Regions from separate parts of the Virgibacillus alimentarius genome, predicted to be linked through region 3. Evidence: riboswitches for the same ligand, from Rfam matches in the RefSeq annotation. Region 3 holds a riboswitch; each other region holds the start of a gene.

What was found. Region 3 has a riboswitch for S-adenosylmethionine ahead of J2Z81_RS03940 (aliphatic sulfonate ABC transporter substrate-binding protein). Riboswitches for the same ligand answer to the same signal wherever they lie in the genome.
Region 1: linked by a shared signal. The riboswitch ahead of ssuE (NADPH-dependent FMN reductase) and the one ahead of J2Z81_RS03940 (aliphatic sulfonate ABC transporter substrate-binding protein) in region 3 are both predicted to bind S-adenosylmethionine.
Region 2: linked by a shared signal. The riboswitch ahead of J2Z81_RS10560 (YezD family protein) and the one ahead of J2Z81_RS03940 (aliphatic sulfonate ABC transporter substrate-binding protein) in region 3 are both predicted to bind S-adenosylmethionine.

Annotation. Positions count from the first base shown of each region.
Region 1 is NZ_JAGIKX010000014.1:20,294-32,773, reverse strand. Features, by position in the region: gene J2Z81_RS08725 (type 2 lanthipeptide synthetase LanM family protein) at 1-2,021, opposite strand, end outside; gene J2Z81_RS08720 (class II lanthipeptide, LchA2/BrtA2 family) at 2,108-2,287, opposite strand; gene J2Z81_RS08715 (penicillin acylase family protein) at 2,631-5,027, shown strand; gene J2Z81_RS08710 (pyridoxal-phosphate-dependent aminotransferase family protein) at 5,096-6,265, shown strand; gene J2Z81_RS08705 (AEC family transporter) at 6,443-7,339, opposite strand; gene hprK (HPr(Ser) kinase/phosphatase) at 7,534-8,472, opposite strand; gene J2Z81_RS08695 (c-type cytochrome) at 8,584-9,528, opposite strand; gene J2Z81_RS08690 (LCP family glycopolymer transferase) at 9,809-10,801, shown strand; SAM riboswitch class I at 10,962-11,069, shown strand; gene ssuE (NADPH-dependent FMN reductase) at 11,241-11,795, shown strand; gene J2Z81_RS08680 (recombinase family protein) at 11,872-12,480, opposite strand, start outside.
Region 2 is NZ_JAGIKX010000020.1:36,983-49,462, forward strand. Features, by position in the region: gene J2Z81_RS10510 (sodium-dependent transporter) at 1-885, shown strand, start outside; gene J2Z81_RS10515 (arylamine N-acetyltransferase family protein) at 1,051-1,866, shown strand; gene J2Z81_RS10520 (Cof-type HAD-IIB family hydrolase) at 2,195-3,067, shown strand; gene J2Z81_RS10525 (hypothetical protein) at 3,154-3,315, shown strand; gene J2Z81_RS10530 (DMT family transporter) at 3,463-4,353, opposite strand; gene J2Z81_RS10535 (DUF4260 domain-containing protein) at 4,603-4,950, shown strand; gene J2Z81_RS10540 (M28 family peptidase) at 5,484-6,485, shown strand; gene J2Z81_RS10545 (AI-2E family transporter) at 6,566-7,732, opposite strand; gene J2Z81_RS10550 (C40 family peptidase) at 8,135-9,025, shown strand; gene J2Z81_RS10555 (OsmC family protein) at 9,135-9,587, opposite strand; SAM riboswitch class I at 9,732-9,842, opposite strand; gene J2Z81_RS10560 (YezD family protein) at 9,853-10,032, opposite strand; SAM riboswitch class I at 10,171-10,272, opposite strand; gene J2Z81_RS10565 (CoxG family protein) at 10,375-10,833, opposite strand; gene J2Z81_RS10570 (TetR family transcriptional regulator) at 11,056-11,628, shown strand; gene J2Z81_RS10575 (DMT family transporter) at 11,733-12,092, shown strand; gene J2Z81_RS10580 (DMT family transporter) at 12,092-12,406, shown strand.
Region 3 is NZ_JAGIKX010000003.1:147,207-155,003, forward strand. Features, by position in the region: gene tenI (thiazole tautomerase TenI) at 1-261, shown strand, start outside; gene thiO (glycine oxidase ThiO) at 262-1,350, shown strand; gene thiS (sulfur carrier protein ThiS) at 1,383-1,586, shown strand; gene J2Z81_RS03930 (thiazole synthase) at 1,588-2,355, shown strand; gene J2Z81_RS03935 (thiazole biosynthesis adenylyltransferase ThiF) at 2,352-3,368, shown strand; SAM riboswitch class I at 3,500-3,609, shown strand; SAM riboswitch class I at 3,688-3,801, shown strand; gene J2Z81_RS03940 (aliphatic sulfonate ABC transporter substrate-binding protein) at 3,879-4,889, shown strand; gene J2Z81_RS03945 (ABC transporter permease) at 4,989-5,771, shown strand; gene J2Z81_RS03950 (ABC transporter ATP-binding protein) at 5,787-6,536, shown strand; gene acsA (acetate--CoA ligase) at 6,520-7,797, shown strand, end outside.

The sequences.
Region 1 (12,480 bases), on a different contig from region 3:
CATGTTACGTCATTTTCGGTACTTCCCCAAACCGCTTCACCAGCAACATGGTCACCTATAGCATCAGATAACTGAACAGGATTATTTATTCCTTTAATCTTCTTTAGCAGTTCTTGATCCCTATGAATAATATTTTCATCGGTTAATGTGGAAACCGAGGTTGTTATCCATTTTTTTTGCTGCATAAGGTCTAATGAATGAAGGGATTGTATTTTTTCTTTTATCAAATCCCAACCGCTGACATCCAGAAAATTGGTAATCTCCTCTCCTTTTGAGTTCCAAATACTTTTACTATTAATTTTCGTATAAAAGTATGGAACATCCCCCCTCAACAAATCTTGTACTTCAGAGTGTGTTATTAAAAAATGTTTAGAGGATAGATTACTGTAATTCCAGAATAAATCAAACAATCTCTGACGTTCTAAACCATGCTGCAAATAGTCTGTGTGTTCACTTGCTTTTAAAAATTTTGCATAGACGTGGGTGTTTTTAGCAATATACCGTATTCGGTTATTCGAAAACCTTCCTAACAAGCCGTGGTCATGTACCAAATCATCTTTATGATTTAAAAAAAGTTTATACAACTTTTCAAAACCTTCTAATATATATTTAAGATAAAACGCTGGATTGATGATTTCATTATTTATTACAGGTCGATTTTTCTTGTTCTTCATGTATGCATTTGTCTTTTCTATACTTATGTTGGGTGTTTTATTGTCTTTTATATATTCAGATTTGCCAATATACTGCCCTTTACTTCCTCCTACTCCGCTAACCTCAACATTCATACTTCCATCAGGTTTATACTGAATAGGTAGTAGTCCGGTACCTAAAGTCGACTTCATTAAAGTCTTGATAGCCTGATGTTGGGCTGTATTTTGTTCTTCCATTGGCTGCAAGGGATAACATATAGACTCTAAATCTATTAAATATGGGTGTTCTCCGTGAGCAATGATATTCTCGAAATGAAAATCCACAGCATTAAGAAGATAAAGAATGCTAAGATAACCACCTAAGCGTGTATAAAATCGCTTAACCTCCTCTTTGCTACGACATTCCTTGTATTCTATAAATTCCTGCCAACCATAGCTGCCTTTGTCTAAAATATTTAATTTAGCAAATGTAATGTCCCTTAGTTGGTCATTACACCAATTGATTAGATTTTGAAAACTCAGGTCTGTGGAAAGGGGTCTAGGTTTGTAAACTAGTTTCATTCCGTTTTCGAAAGTTAACATACTAACCATTTGCCCATTATTATGAGTATCTCCAGCTCCTGTTTCAATATTTATGAGAGGTGACGTGAAGGGGGTTACTATTTTATGTATTTCATCAAAATCATTATTAAATCGATTAACTAATTTCAGTTGGTGATTCAAACTTGATTGGGTAGTTTCTGTCAGTAGTCTGGCCAATACAGGGTATTCGCTAAGAAATTTCAGCACCCCTTCATAAGTGCTTAATTTACTTTGGATAAAATAGGCGAACTGATCTTCGTCGTTTTCTCCCGTAAGCTCTCCTTTCAGCCTGGAAATATTAATTTCTAAAATTAACGGTTTTACAGTTTTTGGGCTCAATTGATTCTTGATGTTAGAAATAATTGATTGCTTGACCGCATCTATACATACTCTACTACTAGATATAGTATTGTTTTGAAAATAGATATCAATTTGCTTTGAACTAAAATGAATAAAAGGTTCAACTAGACATTCGAAGATAGTTTTGCCTGAAGTGGAAATATTTACATCATTTGAGAAAATCTTTTCAAACAACTTTATCCATTCCAAATCTGCCGTTGGAATGTCATTTCTTTCTTTTGCATTTAAGATATTGATAAATTCTTCTATAGTCATATTTGCTTGTTTTAGTCTATCTTTTAAGGTTAACTTACTAAAACCAGTTTTCTTCATCCATTTCTGTAATGCTTCGTCCTTATCTCTTCCTTCAACATGGCTTATTGTTATCTCTTCTAGATATGCTGCAAGATTAAATTTATCCCATGGATTTTTTTTAATAGTTTCCATCTTCCAACTCCTCTATCTCTTGATATAAAGAATGTGATATAAAGAATGGATGAGAAGCACTCATCCATTCTCTAATGATGTGTTTATTAATCACAAATTGTTGTCGTTAATATGATTACACATGGCCAAGTTGTCTGTGGATTAACATCTGAACCACCTACTGCTGCTGCCAGCTCTTCCTCTGATACTTCTCCTACTGGACTTTCAAGAACACCTTCCATTCTCATCTCAGGATTTTTCCATGCAGTTTCAATTTTTTCGAACATTTTTAGTTTCCTCCATTTCAATAGAAATTGTATTATCTCTCCCGGGATATTTATATTATATGTTAAGTAAACATAACATTTCAAGTCTTTTTCAGATTTTTCATAGAAATAAAAATTATATTACTGTTTATTTACATCTAGTAAGTAAACTCCCTAGCTATAAAATGACACATTCTTTTTAGATGATTTAAGTTATAATTAGGTTGTTAAAAATATAAGTGACTACATAAGTGCCAAATAAAATAATAAATGTAAGCAACCAATGTCTCCTCTTTTATATTTCAGATAATTTGGTATTTTCCATAAAATAAGGTAATATATGGTTAGAAAGGGGGGGAAATAGATGGAAAAGCCATCAAAACAGACGCTACTTGAGCCAAGGAAAAAGAAGAGTGCCCTTAAGATTAGTCTCATTACGCTTGGTGTGCTGGTTGCGCTTGGTCTGATTGCATTTTTTGTGATTAATGCGTACATAAATAAATCGATGGCGCAATTAGAAGGAACGCTTGAAGTGCCAGGCCTGAAAGAAGAGGTTGTTGTTCTGATAGATGAAAATGGTGTGCCGCATATTCAGGCGGAGAATGAACATGATTTGTATATGGCGCAGGGATATATTCAGGCGCAAGAACGGATGGTTCAAATGGAGCTCTCAAGGAGACAGGCATCTGGTACGCTGAGTGAGGTTGTCGGTGAGAAGGCAGTCGACACAGACAAGTATTTTCGGACGCTAGGACTAAGACGGGCTGCTGAAGAATCGTATGATTTATATTCGGATGAAGCAAAACAGGTGCTCACGTGGTTTGCGGACGGGGTCAATGCTTACATGGATGACGCCAAAGAAAAGAATCGTCTCCCTGTGGAATTCACATTAATGGGAATGGAGCCAGAGACGTGGACACCACTGGATTCGCTGACCATTGGAAAGTATATGGCGTTTGACCTTGGGGGGCACTGGGAAAGACAGGCGTTCAATTACTATGCGCTCAACCAATTGGGTAAAGAAAAGGCATATGAACTATTTCCAAGTTATCCGGAACATAAGCCCGCTATTATCGATGAAGGAGAGCTGGAGGCAGCTAGCGATAGGGTTGATGTGGAGAAAAGTTTTGCAACGGCGATTATTCCACATGCTTTTAACGGAAGCAATAACTGGGTGGTAGCAGGAGACAAAACAAAAAGCGGGAAGCCTTTGCTTGCAGACGATCCCCACTTAGGACTAGCCACACCTTCCGTCTGGTATCAAATGCACCTAGAGGCAGATAATGTCAATGTGGAAGGCGTGATTTTTGCCGGCGTCCCCGGAATTATTTTGGGCCATAACGAGCAGATTGCATGGGGCGTGACAAATACAGGGCCTGATGTACAGCAATTATATATAGAAAAAAGAAATGAAGCGAATCCGAATGAATTTTTATTTGAAGATGAATGGGAAAAAGCAGATGTCATCGATGAACCGATTCAAGTAAAAGACGGGGAAACAATCGATTACCAAGTTACCGAAACGCGCCATGGACCGGTGATCTCTGAATTCGCTGAGGAGAGCGGAAAAGATATTGTCATGTCTTTAAGGTGGACTGCACTGGATCCGACAACGGAACTTCAAGCGATTTTAGAAATAAATAAAGCGAAAAACTGGGATGAATTTGAAAAAGGTTTAGAACATTTTCTGGCACCGGCGCAAAATTTTGTTTTTGCTTCCAAGGATGGAACGATTGCATATAAAGCAAATGGAAATATTCCAATCTATGAAAACGGAGATGATGCATTGCTTCCACTGCCTGGATGGGAAAAAGAACAGGAGTGGGACGGATACATTCCTTTTGATGCATTACCGCTTGTAAAAAATCCGGAAAAAGGTTTTATTGCGACAGCGAATAATAAAGTAGTCGGAGATGAATATCCTTATCACATCAGCAATGTCTGGGCGCAGCCATATCGATATGAGCGCATTGCCGAAGTGCTGGATGATGGGGACAATTTTACCTCCGAAGATATGATGCATTTACAAATGGATCAAATGAATTTGCAGGCAAGAGAATTCGTGCCATTGTTTGAAAAAACGCTGAAAGATGCTGATTTAACGGATAACGAGAAAAAAGCAATGGATGCACTCAAACAATGGGATTTCAAAGACGATGCAACAGAGGAAGCACCGCTTATTTTTCACACATGGATGAATGAAATTGAAACCGTTTTATATGACGAGGAAATTCCTGACGGGATGATGGAATTATTTACTGGAAGTGGACAGACGACAGACCAGTTATTGAGAAAAGGGGATGATGCGGTTTGGATAAGGGAAAATGGCGGTCTTGAAAAAGTATTGCATACCGCATTAGAAAACAGCCTAAAGCAATTAATCGAAGAACACGGGGATACACTTGCCAAGTGGGAATGGGGAGATTATCACCAAGTGACGTTTTCTCATCCTTTATCAGAAGCCAGTTCGATTTTAGCCTTCTTCTTTAATCCTGAAGACCCAATTCCTGTTGGAGGAAGCAGTGTCACTCCAATGGCGGCAAGTTATGACACCGAAACAGGAATTGTTGATCATGGTGCATCCTGGCGATTTGTCATTGACGTTAAAGACATGGCAAAAGGATATCACATCGTTGGACCAGGCCAGTCCGGTCATTTCAAAAGCAAGTGGTATCACGACCAAACAGAAGACTGGGTCGAAGGAAATTACCATGTAACCGACCTAAAGGAGAAAAAAGGAAAAGAACTTATCTTATATTGAAGGTGCCTGTCACTTCCCGAATAATGTCGTTTTTTGTCGAAATATAAAATTAACGGAGGGGTATTGTCATGAGAAATAAGGAAATGTTGTTGATTCCTGGACCAACGCCCGTCATTGATTCGATCTATGATGCGCTTGGTCAGGAAACATGGAGCCACACGGATCCACGGTTTGCGGAGATTTATAAAAATGCAATTGAGCAAACCAAACAATTGCTTCAGACGGATGGAGAGGTTTTTGTGATCGGAGGATCCGGTACATTAGCAATGGAAATGGCGATTCTGAATACAGTATCCGCGGGGGAAAAGCTTCTAGTCGTCAGCAATGGCTATTTCGGGGATCGCTTTATGAAGTTAGGTGAGGCATTTGGTATTGATATTGACGTGGTACAGGCTGCGTGGGGCGAGTCCGTTACCGCAGCAGAAGTAGAAGCGAAATTAAAAGAAGATACGTATAAAGCAGTGACAATCACGCACGCAGATACATCAACAGGTGTTGCTGCCGATTTAGATGAGCTCGTTCCGGTTATTAAAAAGCACGAAGCACTGGTGATTTTGGATGGTGTTTGTGCTACCGCTGCGATGGAAGAGGATATGAGCAAAGGACATGGCCTAAACAATGAAAAGATTGACGTTATTTTAACAGGGTCACAAAAAGCAATTGGCGTACCACCAGGCATTGCAGTAGTCGCCTTTAATCAGAGTGCACTGGACGTCCGCAGGCAAATGAAGCATGTTCCGGCTTATTATACAGATATTTATAATTGGCTGCCGATTATGCATCAACCGCAAAATTACTTTGCTACACCACCTGTCAATTTAGTGTACGCCTATAACGAAGGGATGAAATTGGTGCTGGAAGAAGGCATGGAAAAAAGGCATGAGCGCCATTTAAGGTTTTCAAAAGGTGTAAAAGCGGGATTAGCGGAATACGGAATGAAAGCATTAGCGGATGAAAACGTAGCTGCAACTACATTAACCTGTATCCTATATCCAAAGGGAGTGGAAGACACTCAGTTCCGAGCTAAACTAGCAGAAAAAGGAGTTGTCGTCGCAGGCGCTCTTGCACATTTATCAGGAAAAGCCTTCCGGATTGGACACATGGGCAACACGACAAAAGAAATGCTCAAAGAGGCAGTGCGTCTCATTGGAGTCACACTGCAAGAAATGGGACATGATGTAAACATCGAAAAAGCACAAGAACAATTTGAACAAGCATTCAGCAAACAAACTGTTTAGGTGCCTGTCACTTCCCGATTTTTGTCATATATTGTCGAATGATAGATGTAAAAATACTCCTCATCCAAATGTTCGATGAGGAGTATTTTTTGCCTCAGCATAGTTCCCTCCGCCCTCCTTACATGACGGGGAGGATACATGCGTTAGCAAAATTTCTAATCCAAGCAATTCGAATTCCTACACAACGATATTTAATAAAATACTTAGTGTAACAATACTCACTAGTGTCGAGATCAAGGTAATACTCGATACAAGTTCTGGCTCGGTATCGAATTCGATCGCATACATCGTTGTTGTCGCAGCAGTCGGCATCGCGGAAATAATAATGAGAACGGAAGCAATAATCGGATCCATATCCACCATGAATACAAATAGCGCAGCCACGATAGGTGCGACAATCATTTTTAACGTTACCGCTGATGAAACAACTTGCCAGTTAAGCTTCAGTCCAGTTATCGAACCAAGTTGCATGCCAAGTACGATCATCATGACCGGGATTGCCGCGTCCCCAACCATAGACATCGTGGAGTGGACGGCTTCAGGGATTTCCACGGAAAAATAATGAAAAATAAATGCGATCATTGCAGCGTAAGTTGTTGGCATTTTCATTACGTTTTCAAGTGCCCGCCTCATTCCGCTGGTGCTTCTGGATGCATAATAAATGCCGAAAAAATTATTTTGCAAAGCCTGAACGACAATGATAAAAACGGAATATGGGACTGCTGCTTCCCCTACACTAAACAGCACAACAGGCAATCCGTAATTTCCCGAATTCATGAATCCAGTTGCAAGAATCGACGCGCTTTCGATCTGGGGTTCCCACTTGAAAATTTTTGCGAGTATTTTATTTAGGAAAACCATGATATAAAATAAAACAAACATATAAACGAGGATAACGATAAATCCACGATCAAACGTAGATTCATATAGAGTTGTAAATACTAGCGCAGGTGATAGAATGTACAGAGATACAGCAGAAACCGACTTTACATCCAGCACCCGGATCCGCTGCAGGATAAATCCCGATGCAAAAACAGCCATGATTGGTAAGATAACACTTAAAAACAAACCCATTTTTTAACATCTCCATGAATAGAACTAAAGAATAGTTTAGCATATTTAGAGAATAATGTGTTTTTATGTCCGTTGAATCATGGATGGCAATCGTTGATAGCATACATTTTTGTAAGAAAAAACTCCGTACATAACATAAAAATGATCACGGGCGCGCACATTGCCCCTGATCATTTTTCTTACCAAAGATATTTCTAATGAAAATCCTCACCCGCATTCTCACTTGCTTCCGCTTCAACCCGTTCCATAAACTCTCCCATCGCACTATAACCCTGCTGCTGGAGATACCAGTTGTTCGCAGCGGCTTCAATGAGTCCAGCTACATCTCTTCCCGGTTGCAGCTGAATTTCAATAAATGGAATAGGTACCCCCATATATTCTGAATACTTTTGCTCGAGTTCCAGTTCGTTATTTAAATCATCCGCTTTCCATTTCGTGAGTTTGATATCTAATGTAATTCTTGTCTCATCCTGGAAAGCTTTGCGTCCGTAAATACGCACTACATTTAAAAGCCCGATACTGCGCAGAGCAAGAAATTCCCTATTTGTTTCGTTATGTGTGCCAAGTAGGGTCTGTGGACTGAGTTTTTTTAGCACAATCATATCATCTGCTACCAGTCGGTGCCCACGGCGGATCAGTGTATGCGCGGTTTCACTTTTGCCAACGCCCGAATCCCCGCGCAAAAGGATGCCGATCCCTGAAACATTGATACAAACACCGTGCACCGCTGTCTCTTCTGAAAGGGTTTTAATCATATGCGCATCTACCTTTGGAATAAATTCGGCAGTTGATTCCTTAGTCCATAATAATGGGATGCCTTCCTCGGTGCAAAACTTTGTCAAATACTCTAATCCCCCTTGTCCATGAGTAACAATAAAACATGGAGGGCGATACTTTACAATGTTTCCAATCCGGTGTTTTCGTTCTGCTTTCGTTAATTTATGTAAGTAGGTGATTTCTTTTCTGCCCAGCACTTGTACACGGTCCATCGGGAAAAAATCAAAATATCCAACAAACTCCAATCCCGGCCGATGTGCCTTTGGCTGGGTAATGTTTCGGTCCAATTGCTCCTTACCAGCAAGAACCTTCAAAGAAAACCTTTTCACCAAATTCCTTATTGTAATCCTCTTCATATCCGTAAACACTCCCAAAATAACTATATCACGGATAGGGGTCCTTGTCTAAAGAGGTCAGATCCCGCCTGAATTTGTCGAATCATCAAGAGGGATCTGTCTTTCTAAAAACTACTCTTCTGAAGGTACAATCGCTTCAATTTCGGTCCAATCGAATGTGCCTTCTTTGATTTTATCTTTGCGTTCTTTTGTAATGATATCCGTTGGTTTATCCCCTTTCGGCCAATCATCATCATGTCCTTCCCATTCGGGTCTTTCCTTCGATAAAATAAATGCAGCAAGGTCAGCAGCTTCTTGATCTGTTAAAGGATCTTCACCGCCAGGAGGCATATTATTTTGGATAAATCCTGCCATTTTTGACATACGCCCCATGCCAGCACCATCATTGAAAGAATTTTCTCCCCAAAGGGCAGGACCAGTATTTGGATCTATCCCTGAACCATCTGTAGCATGGCATGTCATACAGTTCTTTTCTTCATATAATGCTTCTCCATTTGCTACATTTGGCTCCGGAATTTCTTCCATTGTATTTTGCATGCGCCAAGGAATATCTTCTCCAGTCTCTATTCCCTCAGAGATGTAACTCAAATAAGCAACAATAGCACGCATTTCTTTACTTTCATGGTCTATTTTTTCCCCGTTCATACTGCGAAGCATACATCCATTAATCCTGTCCTGAATGGTAAAGACAGCATCTTCCCGCGGACGGTACTGCGGGAATTGTGTCGTAACCCCTACCATCGAGGATACTTTGTCCTTCCCGCCATCAGCATGACAGCTTTGACAGGACAGCTCATTTCCAACCTCCTCTGCCAGCACGGTGTTTGTTTCATTAAAAACTTTTTCGCCGTACTGGATCATCTCGGTCATTGGATCATCTTCATCCAAATCCTCAAGTGATGGTGGATCATAGGCGAGTTCCTCCTTTCCTGTTTCTTGTTGGTTGCCCTGGGTTTCAGTTTGGGCGTTTTCATTTTTGTCTTTAGAACATGCAACAAATATAAGTGTAAGTACAACGAATAGTAGGGAAATTTTCAACATGTTCGATCTTTTCATTTCTTTTTCCTCCCTAAATTGAATTTTCCTTACACCAATATTTTAACAATTCATAATTAACCTGTGTGAATTTTGGCAACGCTATCGCCCGGTGTGCGAATATAGTCATAAAGTAGCCATAAAATAGACAAAAAGGTGCCTGTGACAAAAAGGTGCCTGTCACTTCCCGAATTTTGTCGAAGGATATTTGTAGAAAATATGCTAAAATGCTCATAATTTCGTTTCTAATATTAGCTAGATTGTGTATAATAAGAGAATAGCAGATTCACGAGCAAGACAAGTGATTATAAAAAATAAACATTTTGCTGAAGAAAGGCAAATTTTTTTATGTACAGAAGGGGAATTGAATAATATGGGAAGGTCAAAAAGAAGAAAGTCGAAAAAAATCTGGTTAATTCCACTGGCAATCCTACTTTTACTTGTGTTAGGGATAGGTGGCTATGCTTTTTCTCTCTATAATAACGCGAAGAATACCGTAAATAATAAAATGCATGATCCGGTAGATTCGATTGATTTAAATGAAACGAAAAAGAAAATTAAGGCAAGCAAATCTCTAAATATCCTGTTAATGGGTGTTGATGCCAGAGGAGCTGATAAAGGCCGTTCCGATGCCTTAATGGTCCTAACGCTAAATCCTAAGACGGACAGTATGCAGATTGTCAGCATTCCCAGGGACACAAGAGTAGAAATAGCTGGTAGAGGAACACAGGATAAAATTAACCATGCCTATGCATTTGGCGGCGCTGATATGGCCGTTAATACGGTAGAAAATTTCCTTGATGTTGACATGGATTATTATGTAAGCATGAATATGGAAGGAATGGAAGAGCTCGTCGATCAACTTGGCGGTATTACAGTAGAAAATGATATCGAATGGCAAGATAAAAAGTATCATTTTACCAAAGGAACGACAGAGTTGGACGGGGATAAAGCGATGCATTTTGTCCGCATGCGTAAGCAAGATCCAAATGGCGACTTTGGAAGAACAACGCGTCAGCGCAAGGTCATTCAGGGAATTATTGATAAAGGTGCCAGCATCGGATCTGTGACGAAGTTTGACGGCATGATTGATATCCTTGGAAATAATATGGCTACAAATATGGACTTTGATGATATGAAAAAGCTGTTTTCCGATTATAAAAATACAAGAAAGAAGACGGAGAACTATCAGATGGAAGGAACCGGAACGAACATTGGCGGAGTCTACTATATGCAGGTGGATGACGCAGAAATTCAAAAAGTGCACAGCATGATTAAAGATATGAAAGAGTGATCGAATCCAAAGAAAGCTTTCGCAGGACGAAAAAGAAGTGTTAGCATTTTTGGAGACAGACTCCGCTCGAAATTTTGTTGAGTATTTTCTAGGAATATGCATATGCAAAAGCTGTTGACTTAATCAGACGACGGTGATATGATAAATCACAATTCAATAATTCTTATCAAGAGAAGTTGAGGGATATGGCCCGATGACACTTCAGCAACCTCTGATTCCGATCAGAAAGGTGCTAATTCCACCAAGTATTATGCTTGGAAGATAAGAGCGGACACGGACTGTAAATCGTAACCCTCTTTTCTTCCGGGAAAAGGGGGTTTGTTATTGGCAAAAAACCGTATCGATGAAAATCGTTTAAGATGTTGTAAACTTAATTCCAACTAAATCAATGTGTAATATCGAATTAAAAATTTAATCACAGAACAGGAGGGATGATCGTATGAGCGAAGTCATTCTATTATCCGGAAGTCCATCTGAACATTCACGATCACACCATGTACTGCAATATATAGGAACATTGGTGGAAGCGGAAGGGTATCGTATCAAACATATTTCCATTCGAGATATTCCAAAGGAAGATCTATTTCTAGGAAGGTATGACAGTCCCGCTGTTGCAGAAGTAAGTAGAACGTTAGAAAAAGCAAGTGGGGTTATCGTTGGTTCTCCCGTTTACAAAGCAGCATACTCTGGCGTTTTAAAAGCATTACTGGATCTGCTTCCGCAAGATATCCTGCAGCATAAACCGGCGCTTCCTATCATGACAGGCGGTAGTCCATCCCACATGCTGGCACTGGAATATACATTGAAACCGGTGCTCGCTACATTGAAAGGACAGACATTAAAAGGGGTTTATTTGCTTGACCGTCAAATCGATCGCAAACTGGAAAATCCGATTGTGGATGAAGATGTTTTAAATCGAGCCAAGAAGCAGGTGCAGTATTTAATCAGTATATTAAAAAAGCAGGAAGCCGCTCTGAATGCTTCCTATCTATAAAAAGATTGATGAGGAGGTATGCCATCGTGGTGAAAAAAAGAATTTTGTTAAATGCGTTTGAAATGAATTGTTCCGGTCACCAATCATGTGGAATGCTGTGTGTTGCTCGTAAAAAAATAGAAGATATATAAGGGTCCGAGAATCGGTAATGGATTCTCGGACTCCCATCTTCTTTTATTTCAATTTTTTCTATTAGTTTGTGGAGCATTTCTTCATCAAGGATAGGGTTTTGAACAAATTGTTCAATTTGTTGGATTAGTTTGGTAAAATCAATCTTTTGCTTTTGCTGAAGTAATCCCATTTCTAATTTAACCTTTTCCTCATTTAGTTTTGCAATCTGATTTCCATTATCTTCAATAAGCAATCTATATTCATCGTCATGTATTTCACCCCGTATTTTCATGCGAAGTGCAGCAGTTTTGTCTTTCTTGATGTTCTCAATCTCCTTGAGAATTTTAGCAAGTCGCTTCTGATCACGCTGAACGCAAGTTGTTATCTTTTTCTCAATATTTTTTTGAATGGATTTTGTGGAAAGCTCCGAAAACATTTGTTTTATATCTTCTGAAATTGCCTTAATCAAAACATTTTCCCGTACAAGATGGCTTGAACATTGTGTATGGCCATGTTTATTATATGTTCCGCAAATATATCCTTTGCGATTTGCTTTAAAGTGCATACTCTTACC
Region 2 (12,480 bases), on a different contig from region 3:
ATCAATGTGATTGTACTAAGCTTTGGAATCAAAAATGGGATCGAAAAGGCAAGTAAATATTTAATGCCCTTATTATTTATTTTCTTTCTTATTTTAGTTATCCGCTCGCTTACATTGGATGGGGCGATGGAGGGTGTTCAATTTTTTCTTAATTTGGACTTTTCCAATATAACCGGTGAAGGAGTATTATACGCTCTTGGTCAATCATTCTTTGCGCTAGCAGTCGGTTTTTCCTGTATGGTAACGTATAGTTCCTATCTCAGTAAAAACGAAAGCATCCCATCATCTGCATCGAGTGTTGTAACATTGAATATCATTGTTTCCTTACTTGCTGGACTGGCAATTTTTCCGGTTGTATTTGCTTTTGGACTTGAACCAACAGAAGGTCCGGGATTATTATTCGTTGTACTACCGACGGTATTCAGTCAAATGGGATTAGGCCCTGTCTTTTTAAGCTTATTTTTACTATTGTTCCTATTTGCCACATTAACTTCATCCTTTAGCCAGTTGGAAATTATTATTTCCGCATTTACAGCGAATAAAAAATATTCACGCAAAAAGGTCGCTGTCATTTCAGGAATCATTGTCTTTTTGGCAAGTATTCCAGCAACGCTTTCATTTGGCGTGCTTGCTGACGTCTCCATTTTTGGAAAATCTGTTTTTGATGCAACTGATTTTCTTGTTAGTAATATCCTGCTTCCACTTGGTTGTTTGCTCATCGCGATATTTATATCGTTTCGAATGGACAAGGCGATTGTTGCGAGCGAATTTCAATCAGGAAGCAACATAAATATGGGATGGTTTAAAGCTTGGCGCTTTCTAATGCGCTGGATCATTCCGATTACAATCATTATTGTGTTTATGTCTTCTTTAGGTATATTTTAAATCATACTCCACGAATCTCATCAAAAAATGGGGTTCGTTTTTTTGGTGCGGAAATGTTGATTCGTCCGTTCTTCCCCAGCAGGATAAGTTCATTCATGGAAATAAAACCAAGACTTTGTTACAATTGTTTGAATAATAAAATTAATTTGCATGGAGGTGTGCACTGTGGATGAGAAGCTGGAATCACTGCTAAAGCAAAAGGGATATTTTCAGACGAAAGACGAATTCAAACGTATTACCTATATATTGGAAATATTTGCTTCCCTATATCCATTTGAAAACTTGGATGTATTATTAGAAAAAGAAAATCCGATCACACCTTCCTATATAACGGAAAAAATGCTGAGACGCGGGCGCGGCGGGGTATGTTATGAGTTAAATGCACTACTGTATATGGTTCTCAAGGAGCTTGGATTTAATGTTTATCTCGCATCTGCAACCGTTGAATCACCAAAAACTGGCTGGATTATCGACCGGACGCACGCGATTAATATTTATGAAAAACAAGGAAAAATGTACGTGATTGATTCCGGATCAGGGAACAATTTATCCATGGCACCCCTTGAATTGGACGGTCCTGTTGTCACGTCCCCAGCAGGAAAATTCCGCCTGCGGACAAAAACGACCGAAAGAGGAACGATTGTTTCCGAGAAAATGGGTGAAAAGGATTGGCTGCTGCGATACGCCTTTGTTCCAACACCTGTAGGATGGGAGGATTTTAACCGAATTAAGAAAATGATTCATCATCATGGCGAATCACCATTTAATAAATCATTATTAATCGCACAAACACTGCCTGACGGAACAATTTCTGTCAATGATGAGCGACTGCTGCGCAAATGGTCGGATGGCACGGTGAAGAAAGTGCCATTTACGTCTGAAGAAGAAAAATTGAACACCATTAAAAAGCATTTTCACCCGTCCGTTTATGAGGATGCTGTTAAATATGTGGAGCAAAAGAAACAGCAAAAGCCTATCTAAAATCACTAGATGGGCGTAAAACTTTGTTTGAAATAATAGGGACCCGCGCAATAAATGGGGAAGATCGCGTGAAAATGTTCCGGAATCGTGCGTTGGGCGAGCACACTAAGAATCGCTTCACATAAGGCGGACACAATCATCATTCGTAATCTCAAACTGGATGCTGTCATTATGATAAGTGATCTCTTACATCCTGTTAATAATAAATGGTTAACGTTATGTGTATCAATCAACCTGAAGTGGCAGCGTGCAATAGATACTAAATTTTGTATAATAGAATCATATAATGAAAGATTGACCAAATAGGCAGAGACAGGATGTGGAATAGATGATTAAATGTATCGCAATTGATATGGATGGTACATTGCTAAACAACAAAATGGAAATCAGCCCCCTCAACCAACAAGCTATGAAAGCAGCACAAACACAAGGAATCGAAGTTGTGATTGCAACAGGACGTGCGTATAGAGAAGCAGCAGATATGCTGAAAGAAGCAGACCTTTCGTGCCCCATCATCAGTATGAATGGAACCGAAGTGCGAAGAGCTGATGGCGAGTTGATTGCCGGTTTATCCCTTGATAAAAAAATTGCATCGAATATCATAGATATCCTGGATGATGAACATATTTATACGGAAGTACATACCAATCAGGGGGGATTTACCATCGATCCCAAGAAACGCATCCGTGTCATTATTGACGTTTATCAGCAGATGAACGTAGAAGCTAAAGAAAGTGAGATACGGGCGATGGCGAATGAACGATTGAAAAAAGGCTATACAACGATTGTCGATAACTTTCATGCACTTTTTCAACGCGAAGAAATACAATTGTTTAAGATGATATCGTTCTCGAAAGATAGGCAAAAACTAAAATCGATTCAAAAGAAACTTCATTCGACCAAAGAGATTATCGTAACTTCATCTGGAAAATTTAATATGGAAATTACCGACCGAAATGGACAAAAAGGAATTGCTCTAAAGAAATTTACTGACGTATTAGGGATTGACTTAAACGAAACGATGGCAATCGGGGATAATTATAATGATCAGTCAATGCTGGAAATTGTTGGAAGGTCGGTAGCGATGGAAAACGGCGAACAAGGTATAAAGAAAATTTGTACGCATACGACTTGTACAAATGAAGAGGACGGGGTGGCAAAAGCAATCGATGAAGTGCTTCAGGAACAAGGAGCGTTATAGTTATAAAATATAGGAAGAGGTATGTAATGCATGAAGAACATAATCTCTATTAGTATTCTATTAACGATTATTCTAGTGGATGCAGTATGAATGAAAAAACAAACAAGCAGCCAGATGCGAAGAAAGAGTGGATTGAATTTATGGATAAATTTAATGAACATGCGCTTGGCCATAATAATGAACATGATAATAGCGTTATGAATCTAAATGTTGATAAATCGGAAGAACCCATTACGCAACTTAAATAGGCAAGAACATTACTTCCGATCGTGGGTCGTTGAGGATTATGAAAAGTAGGAAGTAACATGTTGCTAGGCTCAAGGATAAAAAAACACCAGCACGGAGATCGCCCCAAAAGTTAGAGTAAAAGAATTTAACTTTTGGGGTGCAATCCATTAGTGCTGGTGTTTTTCTTTCATCATCTTTGTAAGTTTTTTATCGTCATGATTATTTTTTATAAACATGTAGAGAGAGGCACCGAAAATACTGATATATCCGATCACACTCCAGACATCTGGAACCTGGCCAAACAAGACAATACTGATCAAAGCTGAGTAAACAACTGTTGAATAGAAGAAGATGGATATTTCTTTCGCTGGTGCGTATTTGTACGCTACCGTAATTCCAAATTGCCCAACAGTTGCAAACACCCCAGCTGCAAGTAGATAAATCCACTGCTTTACAGTCATTGGTTCATAAAAAATGATAACAAATGGCAATAAAATCATCGTAGTGAAAAAAGAAAAATAAAAGACTACGGTATAAAATTGTTCCCTATTTCCAAGTACGCGCAGTACTGTATATGCCCCTGCAGCAAACACTGCTGAAAGGATTCCCATCAAATACGGTACAGTATCTACGTTAAATGCAGGCTTTATGATGAAAAGCGTTCCTGCAAACGCGATCATAATCGAAATCATCTGGAAACGTCTTACATGTTCTTTTAAGAAAATGGCTGCAAAAATGATTGTCAAAAATGGACTCATTTTATTGAGCATATCTGCATCAGACAAAACAAGATGATCAATGGCATAAAAATATAAAATGATTCCCAGCGCACCAAGGGAAGACCGTAGTAAAAGCGCTTTTTGATTTTCTCGTTTCCCAAACAATCGCTCTTTATAATGCTTCACAAAGCCGAATGCAATAATCATTGACACAGCATTGCGGAAGAGTGTTTTTTGCACGGTTGGCACATCGCCTGACAGCTTTACAAATGCCGCCATAAGCGCAAATCCCAGCGCTGATAATAATAACAAGATGATTCCTTTATTTTTGTCACTCATAAGCTCCTCCAATTAATCGTATGTTTCCTCACCTGTCTTATCTTAATACAAAAAAGATGCTTTTGGTAGTGAAGCGGGTTGAAGGAGGTTTGAAGGAAAAAAAGATTAGGGAAGTCTTTTACGAATCGAAAAATAAAATCAAGTGGTGCAGTTAATCTGTTATAATTTTAATAGTATGAAAGTTCATGTATATAGTATTTATATATAGTAGATGAATGGAAGATTACATTCTGCAAAGGGGGAAAACGATTGATTAAATTATTTCTTCATTTGGAAGGGCTTTTTGTACTACTAATCAGTGTATATTTTTATTCTGAGAATCAATTTAGTTGGCTTTTATTTATTTTGTTATTATTTAGTCCTGACTTATCAATGCTCGGTTACTTGGTCAATAATCGAACTGGCTCTATCTGTTATAACTTGTTTCATACATATATTTTAGCCATTATATTGATCATGGTCGCAGTAATATCATCATTGGAATGGATATTAGCATTAGGTTTAATCCTATCCGCTCATATCGGTTTGGATCGAACATTGGGTTACGGACTCAAATATCCGAGTGAATTTAAGGATACACATTTCAATCGGGTATAATAAACGGTTATTAATATGAAGAGGAATTCCATTATGAAGAAAAAACACAAAAGTTATGTAGAGCCTGTTTGCTATTAATGTTTATTTTACCAAATGTTGTCTCTGTTGGTTTGGGCATAGAACTTATTATTCATGCAGTAGCTATTGAAAGAAAGCCGAAGTAACACATTGGAACTATTACTTAGTCTTTCTTATACTTTCCTAAACCGTTCCCCACTAAATTTTTCGCTTTTTTATCAATGGCTCGAGCTTGCGAGTAGCCCGACCAATTGGAATACGCCGCCGGTAACTACATAAGAATGATAACGATACCTTCTTCTGAAAGTGTGATTAGATAAACGAAAATTATTACCAAGCCCATGTAGTACCCAGCTGTAGTTGTAACAGTAGGATTTTCCACCTAATCCGGTGCATCTTTTCTCTAACGATCAGATTCATTCTATTGTCTACTTATTTAGCATTATAACAATATTAAAAATATTCTTTTTATGATATGATGGACATGTTCTATTAAGCTATGAGGGAGGGATTGAATGAAGAAATTGTCTAAACTATTCATCACCATTTTGGTTGCGGTTGGACTAGTTATATTACCAACCACGCTGAAGGTGGAAGCATCACCACCGAGCAAACCAGCATCACAGGCATTTGATAATAAGATTGTTAAAAAAATTGACAAGGAAAAGATTTATAATCATGTTTATGAACTGTCTGTTGATATTGGTATCCGTGTGGCAGGTACAAAAGAAGAAAAAGAAGCGATCGATTATATTGTATCCCAATATCAATCGTATGGTCTGGATGTGGAAGTTCAACCATTTGAATTTCAAAGACGTGAAGATGGAGAGATTGTGACGAAAACTTCCCACAATGTGATCGCTACGAAAAAGGCACATAAAAATCATGACACAGGGGAAATCATCTACGTAGGGTCCCATCATGATTCGGTTCCTGGATCACCTGGTGCAAGTGATAATGCTTCGGGAATAGGGGTGAACATGGAAATAGCCCGAATTCTAAGCAAAATGCCGACAACATCTGAAATACGTTTTGTGACATTTGGTGCAGAAGAACTTGGCTTGCTTGGTTCGAAGCATTATGTTTCTACATTAACCGAAGATGAAAAGAATCGTTCAATGGGCATGTTTAATTTTGATATGGTCGGCAGTGAAAATGCAGGGGAAATGATCATGTTTACCGTAGATGGCGAGCGAAACATCATAACAAATACAGGAGCATCATCAAGCTTGCGTGTTAGTGATTCACTTACATATGGACAAGTTGGCAGAAGTGATCATCAGTCATTCCATGACGCGGGAATCCCAGCTGCGGTTTTTAGTTATGCACCATTAGAGCCGGAATATCATCAACCAACAGACACAATTGATAAAATCAGCAAAGAGAAAATGGAAGAGGTGGCAAAGGTCGTTTCAGCTAGTATCTATCAACTAGCAAGAAAACAAACGCCTGCTCTGGATCATTCAAATGTGGCACCTGAGCCAGTTGAGCCACCATATGAAGACCGTCCTTTATAAGAGAACAGAAGAAATCCGCGGAAGAATTGAGTTCCGCGGATTTCTTTTTGAAGAAAAGGACGTTATTTTCTATTTTCTATCTATGTGTTATGTTTATCCATTTCATAATAGCCGTATTTTTCACCGTAATATTTATTATAGCGCATTTTGAACTTTCCAAAAAGATATACAACGAGTACTTTCAAAATAGCATATCCAGGTATCCCAAGGATAACACCAACGATTCCAAATAAATTCCCAGCAACAAGTAAAACAATGATAATGGTAAGCGGATGAATTTGCATCGTGCGCCCCATAATATTTGGTGAAACAAAATGCCCCTCCAGAAATTGAACAGCTGCCCATACGATTGCAAGTTTCAGTAGCATAAATGGTGAATGAACGATTGCAATAATAATAGCAGGGGAAATGGCGATAATTGGCCCTAGGTAAGGAACAACACTGGTAACAGCAGCAATGGATGCAAGGATAATGGCATAATCCAAACCGATGATTAAATAGCCAATATATAAAAGGATGCCAATGCAAGAAGCAACAATGATTTGACCGCGAATATAAGAGCCTACTTGTACATCCATGTTATGGAGAATTTGGTTAACGTCCTTCCTGTTTTTGGGCGGAATTAACTGCAGGCAATATTCTTTAAATTTTGTTCCATCTTTTAATAGGAAGAAAAGAATAAATGGAAACGTGAAAATTGCAACAAAGAAATGGGTTACAGTGCTTGCAACATTTCGAATTCCTTCCATTGCACCACCGAGATTTTCACTTAACTTACTGGTCAGATCACTTAAGTTAGTAACAACCCATTCATATCCTTCATCGTAAAAAGGACCTAAAAAGGAATGACTAATCCATCCTCTGAATCCCTCACTCATTTGCTGAAGATAGTTCGGAAAATTACTGGTAAGATCCTTAATCTGAGATTGGATTGTCGGGGCAATCAGCAGGATGATACCTGTTAACAGACCAGCAATTCCTAAAATAATAATAATAATTCCCCAAATTCGCTTCACATGCAGACGCTCCAACAAATTGACAATCGGATTCATTAAATAATAAGCAATAAAAGCAAGGATGATGGGAGCAGCTACCGTTGAAATAATGACAATAAACGGATAGAAAATAAAGGAAATTTTATTATATATAAAAATCGCTATTCCTAGTAATATCACAACCATCAGGATAAAAATCAGGTCCCTGCTTCCTATAAATTTCATAAATCGGGTTAATGATTTCTTTTCCATATATATCACCTTTTAACAAGAGTGTTTCATTTTGCTTAATCATATTATAGATGAAGTGTCGGAGCATGTCACTTCTGAATTGTTTGAGTTGATTTAAAGGATGAACGTTTACTTGGATCGAAAGAGAAAAGTAGTAGGCAAATGGAAAACGATTGATAGCAACAAAACTTACTTTTAAATGACATAGATAGACAATCTTTTTCGGATGATATCGAATAAAGGTATAAAATATTACATTTTCTTTTCAAATAGGGGCTCTTTTTTTGAAGTTGTAACATTTTGTCATATTTTGTTACCGAAACGTATTATTATCATAACCTTTTTAATAGAATTTTTTGCTAGAATATGTACTAACGGTAAAAATCTACCAATAGTATACGTAAAAAATGGGAGGATACATAAATGTTTAAAGGTAAATATTCTGTTCGGAAGTATATTGTAACTACGGTTTTGGCAACATCTTTTGCTTTAGCACCAATTATGTCTGGAAGTGTACTAGCATACGGAGGCCCTGCTGCCGATACAAGCGCGAACCAGACATCAGAAACTACGCAAGTAGAAGAAAACAATGCACAGGAAGCAGTACAAGCGGAAGAGACAAATGCTTCAACGTTAAGACCGGGTGACAGCGGGCCAGCAGTTAGTGATTTACAGTCTAAATTGCAAAATCTCGGATACAGTCTAAATATTGATGGAATCTACGGTCCAGCTACAGAATCAGCAGTAAGAGATTTACAAGGAAACAGTGGAATTCAAATTGATGGAATTGCAGGACCAGCAACGTTTAATGCATTAAATCAAAATCCTTCTAATGCTACTCCTACTAATGAAACTGTAGAAGAAAATAATGCACCAGAAGAGAATGATGAAGATGTAACAATTCAAGAAGCACCACAGCAACAAGTAAAACCACAAACTCTTTCATTATCCGGTTCTGGCGACGCTGTTTCTACCGCACAAAGTTTAGTAGGAACACCTTATGTATGGGGAGGTACAACTCCTGCTGGATTTGACAGCAGTGGATTTGTTACCTATGTACTCAAGCAGGAAGGTGTAAATGTTGGTAGAACTCATGCAGATATGTGGGCAAGTGGTGGTCAACATGTAAGTAATCCGAGCCCAGGCGATGTTGTATTCTTTGAAAACACTTATAAATCTGGGGTTTCTCATAGTGGAATCTATGTTGGAAATGGCCAAATGATTCATGCTGGTACAGAAGCTACGGGTGTGGAATATGCAAATAAGAATGATTCATATTGGGGCCCTAGATACATCGGAGCTAAATCATTTTAATTCAATCAAAATAATGCATAAAGGACTGTATCGTCAAAACGATGCAGTCCTTTTTGATATGATATAAGTTTAATGATTTTATGGATAGAATAAAGTTAAGTTACTTATTCTATACGCCTGATGCAGCCTGATTTGTCACATTGACGACAGAAGTACCTGCTAAGGTATCTTTTACCGGACAAATAGCATCTACATGGGAAAGAAGCTGTTCGATATTTTCTTTTGGCGAAGGTGAATCAATGTTTACTTTGTAGCGAACTTCCTGGTACCCTGGTCGGACATCAGGATTGATTCCGAGAAAACCATCGGGATCAAGATCGCCTTCCAGCTGAACGTCTAATCCATTTACTTCCACATCAAATTTTTGGGCAAATGTGACCACAAGCACATTAATGCAACCCCCTAATGCAGAAAGTACATATTCTACCGGATTTGCCCCTTTGTCTGTACCACCCAATTCCTTGGGTTCATCAATAATAACTTCTTTTCCATTGACATTTGCAACAGATAATACTCCTTCACCAGACCATTTTACTTCAGAGATAAATGTAGTATTAGCCATTAAAAGTCCTCCTTCATTGATTATATTGATAAAAATACTTGGTTTATCTTAAAAGCTCACCGCCTTTCTCTTCTTATTCATCAGAAGGGAATTAAAAAATCCCCTTCTGATGAATAAGAAGAGGTTTACATGAATCTGATCCTCTTCCTATCTTTCAGACATTACATATAGTCTGCTGGAATTGGCACAGTACTTTTGTTTAAGCCTGTTGCCGAGGTATCATGGGGCCATTCCCTCCACCTCTCTTGATAAGAAACTGCGTTATTCAATTTTTCCAGTTCTTATTTATTGTTTTAATGCCTGGCTGTCTTTTATCCTTAACTTTTTCTGTTGTATCTATTTGCGTAATTTCCCCATTTTGCACTGTAATCATAATGGATCCATATTTCATTTTTTCAAGAGATGTTTTGATGTGTTCAAATTGTAAATGCGTTAGTTTACTCATCATGGTTCCGCTCCTTTTAAATTAAGCAATCGACTTTTTTTATGCGATCGTTTTAGATTCGGTAGATCAAAACAGCAGCAAAACAAAAACCCTCTTCTAAAAATAAGAAGAGGGTGGAGATCCATTTTTATATTGCTCTTCTTATTTTTCAAGTAAGCTACTTGCTGGAATTGGCACAGTGCCTTATAGCCTGTTGCCGAGGTATCATGGGGCCAGTCCCTCCACCTCTCTGAATAAGAAAGTTTTGATATGAAATTGTATCATTTTATATAATATACATGGAATTTTTCCATTTGTCAAATTCCTTTTAAAAATGAGCAACGGAATGCATTTTACGCTCCGTTATGTAACTAAAATGCGCATGTCATTGGCCATTTTATCAACAACAGATTCGGTAAACTCTTTTGTGGTTTTTGGAATGAATGATTTTAATATGGGATTAACGACCGGTGCCATCATTCCTTTAGCAGTTATGTCGAGACAGCCGGTTATTTCAGTTTCACGGCCACTTAATTCTTTTGCTAAAAAATAACCGTTGCCCTTAAAGTTTTCACTTAATCCGGTTAACTGAAAGGTGACCTTCGTAGGTTCCTCCCACTTGATAATCTCAATCTTCAGATGGACGGTTTTTTGCACGATCCCGATGTCACCTTTGAATTTCCAGGTTGATTCCCTATCATTAATGATCTCGTGTTCCATATAACCGGGTACGAGGGGTGCCCAATTATTCATATTACTAACAAAAGACCAAACAAAGTCAATGGGAATGGTTATTGTTGAATCATGCAGACCTTTTGGCACAGAAAATACCTCCTTGATGTTGAGTTCCATATTGATTGCTGCCATTGAGTATATGTCTGCTTGGAAGCGAATAGAACATTTTCAAAGAAAGCATCTGTGAAAATGGAATAAGCGTATGTTTTGGATGCAATATATGGCTATAACCTGTAACCATATTGACAATGATACCTCATTAGGATAAAATGAATGACAGTCAGTCATTATGAGTTGGGAGCTGTTTTGATGGATAATAAAAAGGAAAACATTATTCGCTCAGCAATTGATGTGTTTCAGGAAAAGGGTATCGAAAAGGCAAAAGTATCTGATATTGTAAAAGGTGCTGGCATTGCACAAGGAACTTTTTATTTGTATTTTCCAACGAAGCTTGCTGTCATGCCCTCAATCGCACAAGTAATGGTAGAAAAAACACTTGAAGAAATTAAAAAAGCAGTTCAGCAAGATTCCCCCTTTTCGCGTCAACTAGAGCAAGTTGTCGATGCTGTATTTTATATCACGAATGAGTACCGTGAAATATTCGCTCTGATTTATGCGGGGTTAGCGTCAAGTGAATACTTAAAAGAATGGGAGACACTTTATGAGCCTTATTATAAATGGATGAGTGGATTTCTAAAAAAAGCAAAAACAGACGGAATTATCCGCGAAACAGTTCATGAAGAGCATACAGCTACGTTGCTCATAGGATTAATTGAAGCAGCCGCCGAACAATCTTATTTGTATGACCATCAGGATGATAATGCTGCAAATATAAAGAGACAAGAAGTTTTAGACTTTTTAAAACATGCGCTTAAAAGCTAATTTTATTTTAATTTAATTGAAGAGATTTTTTACATGGTATTTCGCCATGCTTTCATTATTTAATAATGACTGAACGTCAGTCATAAAAGAAGGAGTGAATGAAGATGAAAAAAGCTTGGATGTATGTTTTCTTAACAAGTTTTTTTGAACTTGTTTGGATTTTGGGATTTAATATAGCAGATGCATGGTGGCATTGGATATTTATAATAACTTTTATCATAATGGACCTTCATTTTCTAACAAAGGCTTGTGAGCAGTTACCAACCGGGACGGTGTATGCCATTTTTGCTGCAGCAGGAACAGTGGGTACTGCTCTAATGGACGTGTATATTTTCGGTGGTGATCTAACAAGTGGAAAAATGATGTTTATGGTTTTATTGGTTTTAGGAGTAATTGGTCTGAAATTGGCTGACGAAATGTCGGAAAATAAAAGCAATGAAGGTAGTAAGGAGGTCATGCACTAATGGGATGGTTGTATATTGCACTTGCAGCGATATTTGAGATGATCGGAGTCTTGGGTTTAAGGTTATTCAGTGAGCATAAAAGTATTCGTAATGGCGTACTCTATTTTGGCGGTCTTGGTGGTTCATTTGCTTTCCTATATGTTTCTTTTTCCCACCTACTTGTGAGTGTCGCATATTCTGTTTTTATCGGAATTGGCACAGCAGGTGCTGTATTGATGAATATGATTTTTTTTGGTGAATCGAAGAATATCTTTCGGATTATAAGTTTAATTGCGATTATAGTGGGTGTGACTGGGTTGAAAGCTTTGTCCTAGCATCTATTAACCTAAAAAAGGTCGATCTCTATTGATAAAGAGGTCGACATTTTCTTGCTTCAAAAAAAGTTCCT
Region 3 (7,797 bases):
GCAAATTACTTGTTTTATGGTCATATTTTTAATACACAATCAAAACCTGGTATACCTCCTAGAGGACTTGAAAAATTACAAGAAATTACAAGTACCGTCAAGGTGCCAGTCATAGCTATTGGTGGTATTACTCCTGAAAATACGGGAGAAGTAATTAAAGCAGGTGCTAGAGGGATTGCAGTTCTATCAGGGGTTTTACTCGCAAAGAATCCTATACAAGCTACATTAGCATATAGAAAAAGTTTAGAGAAGGCGAAGTGAATGATGAAAAAACATTATGATGTGATTGTCGTTGGAGGCGGAGTTATTGGGAGTTCCATTGCTTACCAATTAAGTAAGCGAGGAAGAAACGTGCTGCTGCTGGAGAAAAATAAGCTAGCCAGCAAAGCATCAAGTGCTGCAGCGGGAATGCTGGGTGCGCAATCAGAATTGGAAAAAGATAGCCCATTATTCCGCTTAGCTAGAAAAAGCAGGGGAATGTTTCCAAAACTTGCAGAGGAATTAAAAGAATTGACAGGAATAGATATTCAACTCGTACAAAATGGGATATTTAAAATAGCGAAAACGGATGCAGAAGCTGCTTCACTAGCATCCATCATATCCATTCAGAAAAAGCTAGGTGAAAGTGCATCTTGGATAGCTCCAAACGAATTAAGAGAGTGGGAACCTTCCCTTTCTGAGTATATAAAAGGGGCTATGTATATCCCAAACGATGGAAATGTTTCCCCACCAAATCTATCTAGAGCATTAGCTCATGCTGCTATAGGTCTGGGAGCAGAAATGATGGAACATACGGAGGTTTGTGGTTTTATTAAAGAAACAAATAGAATCATAGGCGTTCAAACGATGATAGGCAAAATATTTGCCGATGAAACAGTTATAACAGGGGGGGCGTGGAGTGAACAATTACTAAGTCAATTAGGGATAAAGTTGAACACGTATCCAGTAAAAGGAGAATGTTTTTCCGTCCGGGTTAAAAAGAGCCCGGTTATACGAACGATATTCTCAAAAGGTTGTTATATTGTGCCAAAACCAGATGGAAGGCTAGTTATTGGAGCGACCGAAGAAGCAAATACATTTGATGAATCGGTTCATTTAGAGGGCCTCGTTCAGCTTATGCAGCGCGCTATCAAACTGATTCCGGAATTAACCTGTGCACAGTGGGAAAAATCTTGGGCTGGGATTCGGCCGCAAACAGCTGATAAAACACCATACATGGGAAGACACCCGCTGTTTGAGGGATTATCGATTGCTACAGGTCACTACCGGAATGGAATACTTCTTGCACCTATTACCGGGTTAAATATGGCCAAACTTCTTGAGGGAGAGGAAATAGAAGCCCCTTTTTAAATAAAACAACGTAGTGTAGAGGAGGTGAGCAAGTGAATCTGCGAGTAAACGGGGAGGTTGTAACTGTACCTGATTCGGTGCGTACAATTAAAGGAGTTATTGATCATTTTAACATAAACAACCCTGTCATCATTGTGGAACATAATGACACGATTTTAGATAAAAATGCACATGAAAAAACTCAAATTTTTGAAGGTGACAAAATAGAATTAGTCCAATTTGTAGGAGGCGGTTGAGATGCTAACCATTAACGATAAACAATTTCATTCCAGATTACTATTAGGAACAGGAAAATATCCAAATTTTGATATTCAAAAACAAGCCGTAGAGGTATCAGAATCTGAAATTTTAACATTTACTGTCCGGCGCATGAACATTTATGAACCAAGTCAACCTAATTTTCTTGAAAAAATAGATTTAGATAAAGTTAACTTGCTACCAAATACAGCTGGTGCAAAAACAGCTCAAGAAGCAGTACGCCATGCTAAACTAGCTCAAGCCTCAGGGCTTTGCGATATGATCAAAGTAGAAGTTATTGGTTGCGATAAGACGTTGCTTCCGGATCCTGTGGAAACATTAAAAGCAACAGAGGAACTGCTCAAAGAAGGTTTTACAGTTCTGCCATATACTTCTGATGATGTTGTGCTTGCTAAAAGACTGGAAGAACTTGGTGCCCATGCGATCATGCCGGGAGCTTCACCAATTGGATCAGGTCAAGGAATTATTAATCCGCTTCATTTACGTTTTATTGTTGAACAAACAAAGGTTCCAGTGATTGTCGACGCTGGTATTGGTTCTCCTGCTGATGCTGCAATAGCGATGGAATTAGGAGCTGACGCTGTGTTACTAAATACAGCGGTATCTGCTGCAGATGACCCAGTAAAAATGGCTAAAGCGATGAAACTCGCAATTGAAGCGGGCCGCTTAGGTTATGAAGCTGGAAGAATTCCTAAAAAACGAACAGCAACAGCAAGCAGTCCAATGGAAGGGCTGAGTATCGGATGAATGATCGTTATTCCAGACAAACGCTGTTCGCTCCGATTGGTGAAAAGGGACAAAGAAGACTAAAAAAAAAGCATGTGTTACTCGTGGGAGCAGGGGCTCTTGGCACAGGTAATGCGGAATCACTTGTCCGCGGGGGTGTTGGAAAAATAACGATAGTGGATCGCGATTATGTTGAATGGAGTAATTTACAACGACAACAGCTATTTGTTGAATCAGACGCAATAGAGCGTATACCAAAAGCAATTGCTGCCAAAAAGCGGCTCCAACAAGTTAATTCTGAGGTAGAAATAGAAGCCCATATTTTAGATGTCGGTCCGCAAGAATTTGAAAGCTTAATAGAAAATGTTGATCTAATAATAGATGCTACCGATAATTTTGATATTCGGATGATTATTAATGATATTTCACAGAAATATGGGGTGCCTTGGATTTATGGCTCTTGTGTCGGGAGCTATGGTATTAGTTTTACAATTATTCCAAATCAAACACCATGTTTACATTGTTTGATGGAAACTGTGCCTATTGGCGGACTGACCTGTGATACCGCGGGGATCATCAGTCCTGCAGCTAATATGGTCGTAGTGTATCAAACAGCCGAGGCACTAAAAATACTTACAGAAGATTGGGGCGCACGAAGAGAAAAATTAGTATCCTTTGATCTTTGGAAAAACGAAGAATCAAAAATCAATGTTTCTAGTTTAAGAAAAGCTGATTGCACCTCCTGCGGCGTTCATCCTACGTACCCATTCCTTGATTATGAAAATCAAACAAAATCAGCTGTGCTTTGTGGAAGAGATTCTGTTCAAATTCGTCCGGCCAAAAAAGAAAAACGTGATTTAGAAACGATAGCTCAGACATTGTCATCTATGGGGAAGGTAGAACAAAACCCATTTCTGCTTTCTTTTACAGTTGAAAAAAAGCGGCTCGTTCTATTTCAGGATGGTCGTACACTTATACATGGAACGAAGAATATATCGGAAGCCAAAACACTTTATCATCGTTATTTGGGATGAACAGAATTTCTTCAAAGCTCTCTAGATTATGCATGACCTTATAAATATTCATATTTTTACAGTAACAGTGTTGACAGAAATAATTCCTTGTGATAGACTCTGAATTATCATTAGTTAATAAAATTAAATAAATCTTATCCAGAGTGGTGGAGGGACTGGCCCGATGATACCCAGCAACCATTAGGTGCTATACCTAATAGGTGCTAAATCCAGCTAAGCAAGATGCTTAGGAAGATAAGATGAGAATAGATGAACCTCTCTAACTTATCTGAGAGGTTTTTTTAGTATAGTAGTTATTCGTATAAATTTATAAATAAGTTTCTTATCCAGAGAGGCGGAGGGACTGGCCCAATGATGCCCGGCAACCCATAGGCTAGATTAAATAGTTTATGAAGGTGCTAATTCCTGCAGGATATTTCCTGGTAGATGAGAAGAGAGAATAGTTTTTTTAACCCTCTTCTTAGGAAGAGGGTTTTTATTTATTATTTTATAGAAAAAGGAGAGGGTAAAATGCTTGAAAAAAGGATTTTTAGAAAGCATTATGTCGGAAAATTCACATTAATAGGACTAATAGGAGTTTTACTATTCCTAACTATGGGATGTTTTTCAAAAACAAGCTCGAAAGGTACACCAGAAAAAATTCGGTTAGATTATGCCTATTATTCACCAACTAGCTTGGTTCTTAAAAAGTTTGGATGGCTAGAAGAGACATTTGAAGAAGAAGGTATTGAGATAGAGTGGGTTTTAAGTCAAGGCAGCAATAAAGCATTAGAGTTTTTAAATAGCGACAGTATTGACTTTGGTTCATCAGCAGGTGCGGCTGCATTAATGTCTAAGGCAAATGGTGCGCCAATCAAAAATGTATATATTTATTCAAAGCCGGAATGGACTGCGCTTGTCTCCCGTGCAGACTCCAAGATTGAAAGTATAAATGATTTACAAGGAAAGAAGGTTGCGGCAACACTGGGTACAGATCCTTATATCTTCTTACTTCGTTCATTAAATGAGGAGGGGGTTTCAGCCAGTAATGTTGAGATTGTTAATCTACAGCATGGGGACGGGGCATCTGCGCTAACTTCAGGGTCTGTGGATGGATGGGCTGGCCTTGACCCTCACATGGCTCGACTAGAAATAGAATCTGATGCTGAGTTATTCTATCGGAACGTAGATTTTAATACATACGGTTTTTTAAATGTAAGAGAGAGTTTTGTTGAACAGTATCCTGAATATGTCAGTCGTGTCATTGAGGTGTATGAAAAAGCAAGAACTTGGACAATTAAAAATCCTAAAGAGGCAGCAGAAATCCTAGCGGAAGAAGCAAGTATTCCAGTAGATGTAGCACAAAAGCAATTAGAACGTAATGATTTTTCTGGACCAGTTCCTGGTAAAGATCAGCAAAGATCTTTAATAGAAGCTGGTAAAGTGTTACAAAACGGAGAAGTTATTGATGAGGATGCAAATGTCGAAAAACTTGTTATAGAGCTAATTGACCCCTCATTTGCAAAAGAAACGATTGAGTAGATAATTAGTTCTATTCTAAAGGAGAGGATAAAATTGGCAAAGCATAAAGAAGAAATAGCATCTGTGTTTGTTACAGAGCGCATCAAAGGTAATGAAAAAATGAAAAAGAAGCAGTCAAAAAATCTTCAATCTGTTCTTTTAGGAAGTTTCATTCCAATTATTCTAATTATTGCGTGGGAAGGATTAAGTCGAGTAGGATTTTTCCCAACTTACCAACTCCCAGCACCGACAACGATTTTAATTACCATTAAAGAAATGGCACAGGAAGGAACTTTATGGGATCATATTGGAATTACAACCTATCGTGTTTTGATGGGGTTTCTAATTGGTACAGTAGCTGCTGTCCTATTAGGGTCACTTGTTGGCTTTTATAAAAATGCAGAGCGATTATTTGATCCAATGATTCAAGCTTTTCGTTCTATTCCATCGCTTGCATGGGTGCCATTGTTCATTTTATGGATGGGAATTGGCGAGCCATCTAAAATAACAATGATAGCAGTTGGTGTCTTTTTCCCTGTCTATCTTAATGTTGTGAGCGGAATACTTGGAGTTGACCGAAAATTAATTGAAGTCGGAAAAATTTATGATTTAAATATATTTCAATTAATTCGCAGGATCATTTTGCCGGGAGCATTGCCTTCTTTCCTCGTTGGTTTGCGAAGTGGTTTAGGACTCGGTTGGATGTTTGTTGTTGCTGCAGAATTGATGGGGGCCAGTGAAGGACTAGGGTACTTGTTGGTTCTAGGCCAGAATACACTTTCTCCCGAGATAATTATTGCTAGTATTATTTTATTTGCGATTATCGGAAAATTTTTCGATTGGATTTTGAAAGTTATCGAAAAACAAGCGTTACACTGGCAGGACAATTTAATGAAATCATAGCGGGAGGTATACATGGTGAGTTTAGAAATGAAAGATGTTAGCCGAACATTTAATGGTAAAACAGTTGTTAGAAACATTTCTTTTACTGCAAATCCAGGAGAAATTATTGGTATTTTAGGTACGAGTGGTTGTGGAAAAAGTACGTTATTACGTGCTATTTCTGGCTTGGATAATGAATATAGTGGAGAAATAGTTATAAATGATTATATATCAAAAGGAATGCATAAGAATACTGGTTTTATGTTTCAAGAACCCCGTTTAATGCCTTGGCTTACAGTAATGGATAACGTTACGTTTGGATTAAAAGGGAGCAAGCTAAAGAAGCAGGATTGTGCAAGGCAATATTTGAAAGATGTTGGCTTAGCTGGAAGTGAACATCTTTATCCAAAACAGCTTTCTGGAGGAATGGCCCAACGTGTAGCAATCGCCCGGTCTTTGATTACATCTCCGGAAATTCTATTATTGGACGAACCATTTAGTGCGTTGGATGCATTCACCAAGATGCATTTACAAGATTTATTACTGGATGTATGGGAAAGTTATCAATCCACAATGGTGTTAGTTACCCATGATGTTGATGAAGCAATTTATTTATGTGATCGAATTATTATCTTATGCGGTCATCCAGGAGAAATTGCTAAAGAAATTAGATTAGCCGAACCACGTCCTAGAAAAAGAGGCAGTAGGAAATCCGCAGAGTTTAAAACAGAGATATTAGATAGCTTAAATTTAATAGGAGGAGATGAACATGTCTACAGTAAATAATGAGCTTCCGTCAATTACAGGTACATATAATTTACAAGATTACCAAGCTATAAACGAATCATTTTCATGGAATAATGCAGCAGAAAAATTAAGTTTTTGGAAAACAGGAAAAGTAAATATTGCTTATGAAACGATCGACAGACATGTTGATGAAGGTTTTGGAGAGAGAGTTGCACTTCAGTACGTAAATGGTGATAAGAGAGAAGTTTTAACATTTGCAGAAGTTAAAGAAAAAACAGATCATTATGCTCGTGTTTTAAAAGAAAATGGCGTGAAAAAAGGAGATAGAGTGTTTGTTTTACTACCTAAAACCCCTGCATGCTATATTTCTATTTTAGCGATTATTAAGATTGGTGGAATTGCTGGACCGTTATTTGAAGCGTTTATGAAGGAAGCAATAACAGATCGGATGAATGACTGTAGTGCAACAATGCTTATTACAGATAAATACTTAATTAATCGCGTTTCTAATAAAGATATTCCTTCCCTCCGATCAATTTTGTTTACAGAGGATTTGGAGGATTCCTTTTATAATACTCCAAATATAGAGGCGACTATCGAGTGGGTTCATTTAGAAGACGGATTCATTATACACTATACAAGTGGATCAACTGGTAAACCGAAGGGGATTTTGCACGCTCATCGTGCTATGATTCATCATTATGAATCAGGTAGATGGGTGTTGGATCTTAAAGACGATGATGTATATTGGTGTACCTCTCATCCAGGATGGGTAACAGGAAGTGTATATGGCTTATTTGCTCCTTGGTTAAATAGAGCTACAGTCGTCATTCAGGGAGGACGTTTTAAAGCTGAAAATTGGTATGAAATAATAGAAGAATTAAAAGTAACCACATGGTACAGTGCGCCAACTGCTTTTAGAATGTTATTATCCCAAGGTGATTTATTGAAAAAATATGATCTTTCCTCCTTAAGGCACGTCCTAAGTGTAGGTGAGCCTTTAAATCCAGAGGTTATTCACTGGGCATGGAATCAACTAGGAATTCGTATTCACGATACATGGTGGATGACTGAGACCGGAGGACATTTGATTGTAAACTTACCTTCAGAACCTATTAAACCAGGATCAATGGGAAGGCCATTTCCAGGGATTAAAGTAGGAATATTAGATGAAAGCGGAAAGGAATTACCACGTGGTTCCGTTGGACAATTAGCTATTCGTACACCGTGGCCCGGTTTGATGAAGGAGATTTGGGGAAGCAAAGATAAGTTCAATTCTTATTTTAAATATAAAGGCTGG